2 regions of the Pseudarthrobacter equi genome follow, and region 2 is predicted to be linked to the other one. Evidence: predicted binding sites of a transcription regulator. Region 2 holds the regulator's gene; the other holds the start of a gene.
The links. The regulator LexA, encoded in region 2, represses DNA repair genes until DNA is damaged. The targets are predictions, from matches to a motif close to TCGAACANNTGTTCGA.

Region 1 (4,418 bases), 720 kb from region 2:
GGACTGGTATGTGGGAACGGCAAAGGCTGCGCCGTGGGCCTTGCAGAACCCGAAACTTCCAAAGGCCTTCAGGGTTCCCCAAACTTTGTCCACCACCTCGTGGGCATACCCTTTGGCGCGGGCTGCCTTGCGGAAGAACTCCTCCACAGCGGGTTCGCGGTTTTCATTGCCCAGGGCACGCCGGAACTCGTCGGCACGGGCAAGCCCGCAGTGGGTCATGACATCGAAGGTCTTGAGGATCTGTTCATGGAACACCGTGACCCCGTGGGTTTCGGCAAGGACTGGCTTGAGGTCCGGGTGGGGATATACCTCGGGGGCGAAGCCGTGCCGGTGCTCCAGGAAAGGCCGGACCATGTCTGATTTCATGGGCCCCGGCCGGAACAGGGAGATGTCGATGATGAGGTCGTTGAATTCCCGGGGTGCCATTTTGCCGATCAGTTCCCGCTGCCCGGGAGACTCGATCTGGAAACATCCGAGTGTATGGGTACTCCTAATGAGTTCGAACGTGGCTTCGTCGTCCAGCGGAACAGCATTGAGATCGATGTGCCCGTTATCCGCGATGTAGTCAGGGCCGGCCCCTTCCGGACCGGGAGCATGGTGCCCTGCTGCTACAACGTCGCTCTTGGAGGGATGGATCCGGATGATTTCACGGACGGCAAACGCCATGGCGCTCTGCATCCTGACGCCCAGGACATCAAGCTTCAGCATTCCCATGGGATCCATGTCATGTTTGTCGAACTGGCTCATGGGCAGCCCCAACCCGCTGGGCTGGACCGGGGTGCGGTCCAGCAGGGTGGCGTCACCCAGGATCACTCCGCAGGGGTGCATGGAGATATGGCGGGGCAGCCGATCAAGGCGTTCAGTCAGGTCCACCAGGAGATCCAGTTGCTGGTTGCCGTCTGTGTCCCGTTGTTCCACCCGTCCGGCGAATTCGCGCAGTTCTGGTTTTTCCTGGAGCGCTTCACGGAATTTCCCTGCGGAAAAGCGCCACAGCTGCTTGGCAATCTCCCCCACCTCGTCGCCGTCCATTCCCAGGGCGAGGCCGGCATCGCGGACTGCTCCCCTGGCCCGGTATCCGTTTTGCATGCTCATCAGGGTGACCCGCTCAGCCCCGAACCGTTCGAAGATTTTGCGGTATACATTGTGGCGCTCGGCGCTTTCGACGTCGATATCGATATCCGGCAGGGTGGCCCTGTCCTGGGACAGGAAACGCTCAAATATCAGATCATGCTGCAGCGGATTTACCTGGCTGACGTCAATCAGGTAGTTGACCAGGCTGGATGCACCTGAGCCTCTTGCTGCGGCACGAACTCCCATGTCCTGGATCATCCTGGAGACTTCAGCCACGGTCAGGAAGTAGGAGGAGAAGTTGAGGTTGCGGATGATCCCCAGCTCATGCTCGAGCCTGGTGAGCATGGTTTGCTCAGCGGTACCGGTAATACCCGGGAAGCGCCTGGCGATTCCGGCATGGCACCGTTGGACCAGTTCCAGGGCGGGGTCCTGGTTGATCCCGATGATGGACGCTTCCGGAACGACCGGCTGCTTCCACCCCATGTCACTGGCAGGATCGATGCGGCAGGCATCGGCGAGCGCCTCGGTCTGTGCAAGGAGCTGCGTAAGGTCTGCGGCGCCGTAGCCTGCAGCGGAAATGACTTCCTGGGCAAGCCGGCGCATGTGGTTTGAGGTTTTCAGCCATCCCTGGCCGGTGGGCTGCAGGAGGGGTTCGCCGGCCAGTTCGGGAAGGGATTTGAGCGTGCGTGCGGAGTCGAGGACGTCGGCAGTGGGCGCTCCGTCCGCTCCGCAATACCTGACGGCATTGGTGAGGACCGCAGGAACACGGTGTTCTTCGGCGAGTCGAAGCATCCTTACCGCGTGGGCGGTGCTCAGGGGTGACCCGGGGGCGCTGAGCTGGGAAACAATCTCTGCCACCACTGTCCCAGCGGGCATGGCATCGAGCCATTGCTTGAACAGGGTGCGTGGACGCAGGTATCGCCTTCCTCCCATGGCACGCCCCACGTCGGAGTCTGGCCCGATGAGGACCACCAGGACTGGTTTGAGCGTTTGGGGGTCGAGGGTCCTTGAGGCCAGTTCTGCCCGGGTCACTGCCACGGGGATGGCACCCCCGGCCTTGCCGGACGTCCGGGAGTGGGCATCTGAGATCAGCCGGCAGAGCGCCCTGTAGCCGGCACCGTTGTTGTGCCCCTTGGCGAGCACCACAACCCGTCCGGCGACCTCGGTGCGGCGATCGCCGTCGTCGTCCAGCACCGCAAGGTCCACCCCAACGATGGGGTCGATCCCCGCGGCCATGCAGGCCTTGAGGTGCTTAATGGTGCCGTATAGCCCGTCGCGGTCTGTGCAGGCCAGCGCGGAGGCGCCGTCGTCAGCGGCGGCCTGGGCCAGTTCCTCCGGCCAGGAGACTCCATAGTGCGCGCTGAAGGCGGTGGAGACATGCAGGTGCGTGAAACTCATGCTGTTCTGGGTCGAAGGGCGTCGTGGATGCGCAGCAGCCGCCACCTGCCACTGCGGATGTGGCGGGTGAGGTCAAGCGTGAGTGGTTCCATGGGCTGGCTTTCCCTGCCGGGCAGATGTCCTGGCGAAGCCTGGGGCAGGACCTGGATCCGCCAGATTTCGTGATCCACCATCCCGGGGCCGCTCCCCAGGGGAACCCGGCTTTCCTCAGCCCACCATTGGCGGCGTTCGTACCATCGGAGGGGTTCGGCGCAGATGTCATAGGTACACCCTGCCCATACAAGGCTCTGGGGAAGACCGTCGGAGGTGCAGGCGACATCAACTGATTCGCTGAACATGCCCATGGCGCCTCCGGGACTGGCTGGTACTGCAAACTGGGGAAAATATTCGAATATGTGTTCGAATATCTCCAGTCTACGCCCGGCCCCACCCAATGCATAGAATCGTGGTTCAGGGGGTGGACTGACAGTTCTGCAGGGAGCAGGATGGGTGCATGAGCACCTCTGACGCACTCCTCAAACAAGTCAGCATCAAGGCACAGGACTCCACGCTGGTGGCCACGTTCGATATAGACGGCAACATCCCCGGTTCCGGCGCCTACGTGGTGGGTCTTGTGGCGGCGAGTCCGGACTACTCATCCCAGCGCCGGCTGGGCATTGAATTCATGAACGGGGAGGCCATAGCCTTCTTTTCGTTTAACCACGAACAGAACTGTGAGGAGAACTATGACCTGGGCGGCGTCAGCCATTCAGGCAGCACCATCACAGGCAACTTCCCCATGGCAGCAATCAATGGCCTCGGCAAGGGCCATGTGATGACAGGCTTCAGCGAGGCTGACGGGCGGGACTTCCAGTCCGGCGTGAAGGTGGACGAAAACCTCTAGGGTTCCCCGCAGCGTTGCAGCTGCAGGGTAAGGAGGGGTGGCCCGGGCGGGTCAGCCGTTGTCTTCGTGGTGGACCCGGAGCTCCAGTTCGATGAATCCGGAGATCATTGCCCGGTACGTCGCTTCCACGATGTCCGGGTCGATGTCCTTCTTCTCAGCTGCCGAGCGGACATGCTGGATGATTTTCTCCACGCGGTCCGGTGCGCGGACTTCGGCGTCGTCACCCTTGAGGGTGCCGGCGATCCTGATCAGGCGTTCGCGGCGCGCAATAAGGGTGACGATCTGGTCGTCCACCTCATCCACGGCAATTCGGACTGCGGCGAGCTGTTCCTTGTCGGCCAGTGCATCCCGGTCGTTTCCTTGAATTGTTGCCATCTTCTGACAGTATCGAAGCATGCAACCCAGAGTCGACTTCATCTCGCTAGGTGTCCGCAGTGTTCCGGCCTCCCGGGCCTTTTATGTCGACGGTCTCGGGTGGCCCGTGCACCGGGAGGTCCCCGGCGAAGTCGTTTTCATCCAGGCCAACCACGGGCTGGTGCTTTCCCTGTGGGATGCGGGCCAGATGCACGCCGAGGCCGGGGTGGACGCTCCCGGACCGGTCCCCTGCATCACCCTGAGCCATAACGTGCACGCCGCCGATGAGGTGGACCGGGTCCTGGAGGAGGCGAAGGCCGCCGGGGCTGCAGTTACCGGCGAACCGGTCACCCAGCCGTGGGGCGGCTACACGGGGTACTTCTCCGATCCGGACGGTTTCCGCTGGGAAGTTGCGTACAACCCCACCTGGGCAGTGGACGACGACGGGACGGTCACCGTCTGAGTTCCGGTTCCGGCGGTCCGGGCTGCTAGAAGAGGGCCTCCACGGGCCGGATGAGCTCCGGACCGTTGTTGCGGACGTTGCCCACCTCTTTGCCCACGGACTCCACGTGCCAGTCGGCGGCCACATCCTTGACCCCGGACCGCACCATGTCCACCAGGGCGGCGGCGTCATCAGCCTGCGGATCAAGCCAGGCCTGCATGGTGTCCCTGTCCATGGGCAGCGGTACCCGGTCATGGAGTGCGGTCAGTT
Region 2 (4,418 bases):
CACGCTCGCCCTTGATGTAGCCGGTGTCCGTGCCGCTGGCAAGCAGGGGGTACATGGAGTACGTGGGCGGGAAGCCGAGGGCCGTGCGCCCCGGACCGCCGAATGCCTGAAGGATCTGCTGGAGCACTTCGTTGGAGCCGTTGGCGGCCCATACGTTGGCCTCGTCGAGGCCGTGTCCCAGATACTCGGCAAGGGCCTTGCGGAGCTCGGTGAACTCCCGGTCCGGGTAGCGGTTCAGGCCGATGGCAGCCTCCGCGACCGCCGCCGTGATGGCGGCTGTGACGTCGGCCGGGACACCATGGGTGTTCTCGTTGACGTTGAGGAGGATGGGCACATCCAGCTGCGGGGCACCGTAGGGCGTGATGCCCCGGAGGTTGCTGCGGAGAGGAAGCCGGTTCAGGCGTTCAAGCTGGTCATTCACCTGAACAGTTTAGTGGGAGGTGCGGTCGCCCGAAAATGTGACGGTCCGCGCCTACCCATGCAACGTCGGCTCTGGGCAGCACACCTGCTGTTCCGGGACTTCGATACAGCCAGGGAGACGTGCCGCGAACCATTCCTAGCGTGTGGGGATGTACAGCTGCTGTCCCGGGAGAATCTTCCCGGCGGACAGGTTGTTGAGCTGCACGATATCTGCCACGACGTCCCTGGCGTCCCGCTCGGGCGCGAGGTCGGAAGCGATCCCCCACAGCGACTCACCCGGCTGCACGGTGACCGTGACGGTGGGGGTCACGGTCAGGTCCGCTGCGGAGTCGGAGGCCTTGGCCGGTGAGTTGAAGAAGCCGGCCAGTGACAGCAGGAGCGCTGCCAGCAGCACCAGGGGAATCCCGATCAGGACAATCTTGCCCCGCCGCGTGAGGCGCAGTGGTGGCAGCGGCGCCTGCTGGGCCCGTGCACCGTTGCCGTGAACGTCGAAACCGTGTGACCTGAAAGCGGATGTAGCTGACATGACCTTAGCCCTCCTGGACCGTACTGCGTCTGTTGGTGTTGCCTGCTGGTGCCGCCCCATGGTGCTGCCTGACCGGCTCCGTGTTCGAACGGCTGCTCGCCTTGTTAGAACACATATTCGAATACTGCTTGATTCAGTTTTAGCACCTATGGACGAACAATGTCGAGACTCGCTAGAACAAATGTTTGAAAAAGCCATGTGGCTGACCTACGTTTGGAGGCAGGAACATCCACTCCTGAAGTTGATCAGCAGGGTCTGACATTGACGGCGGGAACACTTAGTCCGGTGCAGTTGAAAGCCCGGTGGCAACCGAAAGGCAACGGCGAACATGGCAGCAGCAGCCACCGGGGGCAGGGCGACCTCGCAGCCGAAAAGGACAGCCAAGGGCTTGACGCCGCGGCAGAAGAAAATCCTCGAGACCATCCAGCGTTCGGTCAACGTCAACGGCTACCCGCCGTCCATGCGCGAGATTGGGGACACCGTGGGGCTGGCCAGCCTCTCGAGCGTCACCCACCAGCTCTCGCAGCTGGAAAAGCTGGGCTACCTGCGGCGTGATCCGAAGCGGCCCCGGGCCATGGAAGTCCTGATGCCGCTGACCCTCGACGGCGGGACCACCGGCAGGGCGGCCAGGCAGGCAGCGGAACCCGCGGCTGCGGCCTCCACGGGCATCACAGCGTCCGTCACGGAGTTGCCCACCGCGCTGGACACGGCCATGGTGCCCCTCGTCGGCCGCATCGCCGCCGGCGGCCCCATCCTCGCGGACCAGGTGGTGGAAGACGTTATGCCGCTCCCCCGCCAGCTGGTGGGCCAGGGCGAACTGTTTATGCTGAAGGTGGCCGGTGATTCCATGGTGGACGCCGCTATCTGCGACGGCGACTGGGTGGTGGTCCGGCGCCAGGCGGATGCCGCGAACGGCGACATTGTTGCCGCGCTCCTGGACGACGAAGCCACGGTCAAGACGTTCCGCCAGCGGGACGGCCACACGTGGCTGCTGCCCCAGAACACGCAGTACGAACCGATCCTTGGCGACCATGCCACCATCATGGGCAAGGTGGTTTCGGTCCTCCGCTCGCTGTAGCGTGGCCGCCGTCAACAACAGGCCACAGCAGTCCAGCCAATAAGGGAGGCGCCGTTCCGGGGAACGGCGCCTTCCTTATTGGGGTTTTCAAATGGTGCCTACGGCGTTTCCCCGGCCAGCCTCTCCAAGGCCGCGATCGCCGTCGTGCGGTCCGTCGTGGCCCAGAAGGGCGGCAGGGCGCCGCGCAGGAACCCGGCGTAGCGTTCCGTGGCCAGGCGGGAATCGAGGACCGCCACTACGCCCTTGTCGCCGGTGGAGCGGATCAGCCTGCCGGCGCCCTGGGCCAGCCGGATGGCGGCATGGGTGGCCGAGACGGACATGAAGCCGTTGCCGCCTGCCTGCGCCACGGCCCGGGAGCGGGCGGTCATGAGGGGGTCGTCCGGGCGGGGGAAGGGGATCCGGTCGATGACCACCAGGCGGCAGGAAACCCCTGGGACGTCAACGCCCTGCCAGAGCGACATGGTGCCGAACAGGCACGTATCCGGTTCGTCTGCGAACTGCTTGACGAGGGCCGTCATGGTGGAGTCGCCCTGGCACAGGACCGTCATGCCCAGCTTGGGCCGGAGTGCTTCGGCCGCCTCTTCGGCTGCCCGCCGTGAGGAGAACAGGCACAGCGCCCCGCCGTTCGAGGCGCGGATGAGTGCCTCCAGCTCTGCAAGCGATTCGGGTGACGCACCACGGCCCGGCTTGGGCAGGTGCCCGGCCACGTACAGGATCCCCTGCTTGGGATAGTCGAACGGCGAGCCGACGTCGATCCCGGTCCAGGCCGGCGCCCCTTCGCCCACGAGGCCCAATCCCCCGGCGGCGGGCTCGAAGGCAGAACCGATGGCCAGGGTTGCGGACGTCAGGACCACTGTATGCCCGGCGAAGAGCCCCTCACGCAGCCTCCCGGCCACGGACAACGGCGCGATATTGACCAGCGCAGGAGCACTGTCGTCAGGTTGGGTATAGCCCTGGCCGGGATCGAAGGTTCCGGCGCGCGAGATCCACACGACCTCGCGGTTCTCCTTTGCCGCCAATAGCCGTTCGGACAGTTCGAGGATGAGCATCAGGCGTGAACGCGCAAGCTGCCTGCCGCCGTCGGCCGTGTTGCTGCTGTCCCCCTTGGAGTCGGACAGCGCCGCCCTGCAGGCCTCGCGCAGCTGGTCCACGCAGTCGAGCTGTTCGTCGTTCAGTCCGTTGGGGAGCAGCCCGCTTGGGACGCCGGCAAGGGCCAGCTCCAGGTTCGCTGCGGCGGCGTTGAGCGCGTCCACGGTGATCGCCGTGTGTTTGCGGGCGCCTGAGGCAGCGGCGTGGACCATGGCGACGGAGAGCTGGCCGGACACTGCACCGGTAACCCGGTCCTGCAGCTCGTGGGCCTCATCCACCACCACAACGTCGTACTCGGGCAGCACCGCGAGTCCCTCGAACGCACTGACCGCGAGCATGGCATGGTTGGTCACCACGACGTCGGCATCGGCAGCGTCCTGGCGGGCCAGCTCGCTGAAGCATTCCTCGGCCAGGGGGCATTTCTGGGAGCCCAGGCACTCCATGGACGTCACGGACACCTGCTTCCAGGCGCGGTCCGTCACGCCGGGCAGGAGTTCGTCCCGGTCTCCTGTGGACGTCTTTTCCGCCCATTCCCGGAGCCGGACCACTTCCTTTCCGAGCTGGGACTGCGGCCCGCCGGCGGCTGCGGCGAAGTGCGGCACGCTGGTGTCCTCACCGAGGGAGAAGAGCTGCCCCTCGGAGGGTTCCTCGGAGGGAAACCCGCCTTCCAGCTTGTGCCGGCACACGTAATTGGACCGGCCCTTGACCAGCGCCACCTTGACCGGACGGTCGAGGGCCGGGGTGATGGCTTTGAGGAGCCGCGGCAGGTCCCTGCCCACAATCTGCGTCTGCAGGGCAAGGGTGGCCGTGGACACCAGGGCGGGCTTGTTGCTTTCAAGAGCATGGGCGATCAGCGGGATCAGGTATGCCAGTGACTTTCCGGTACCGGTCCCGGCCTGCACCAGCAGGTGGTTTCCCGTTTCGATGGCCTGCGCCACTTGCCGCGCCATTTCATGCTGCCCGGAGCGGCTTTGGCCGCCCATGGCGGAAACGGCCCGGTCGAGCAGCTCGATGACGAGCTGCCCGCCGGCCGTTTCCTTGGATTCAGTTGCCACAGCCTCAGGCATTGACGGCAAAGGATTCCAGTTCGGCGGCCAGGCCCTCGCGGACCTTCACCACCGCCCGGGTTCCGGCCTCGACATGGTCCATGCTGATGATCTCCGCGTCGGAGTCGTGCAGCTTGCTGATCAGGTCGCCGCGGTTGTACGGGATAAGGAGCTCCAGCTGGACGCCGGGACGCGGAATCGATTCGCTGATGGTCTTCAGCAGTTCCGCGATTCCCTCGCCGGTGCGCGCCGAAACCAC

Region 1: a site for LexA is predicted at 2,857-2,872, ahead of BLT71_RS12005 (DUF6504 family protein). Genes of this name have one in related genera too.

Annotation. Positions count from the first base shown of each region.
Region 1 is NZ_LT629779.1:2,677,500-2,681,917, forward strand. It holds gene BLT71_RS12000 (DNA polymerase III subunit alpha) at 1-2,469, opposite strand, end outside; gene BLT71_RS12005 (DUF6504 family protein) at 2,466-2,813, opposite strand; gene BLT71_RS12010 (hypothetical protein) at 2,963-3,352, shown strand; gene BLT71_RS12015 (chorismate mutase) at 3,404-3,727, opposite strand; gene BLT71_RS12020 (VOC family protein) at 3,747-4,169, shown strand; gene BLT71_RS12025 (SOS response-associated peptidase) at 4,195-4,418, opposite strand, start outside.
Region 2 is NZ_LT629779.1:1,954,631-1,959,048, reverse strand. It holds gene BLT71_RS08850 (histidinol-phosphate transaminase) at 1-421, opposite strand, end outside; gene BLT71_RS08845 (LysM peptidoglycan-binding domain-containing protein) at 557-946, opposite strand; gene lexA (transcriptional repressor LexA) at 1,275-2,024, shown strand; gene BLT71_RS08835 (ATP-dependent DNA helicase) at 2,123-4,180, opposite strand; gene hflX (GTPase HflX) at 4,173-4,418, opposite strand, start outside.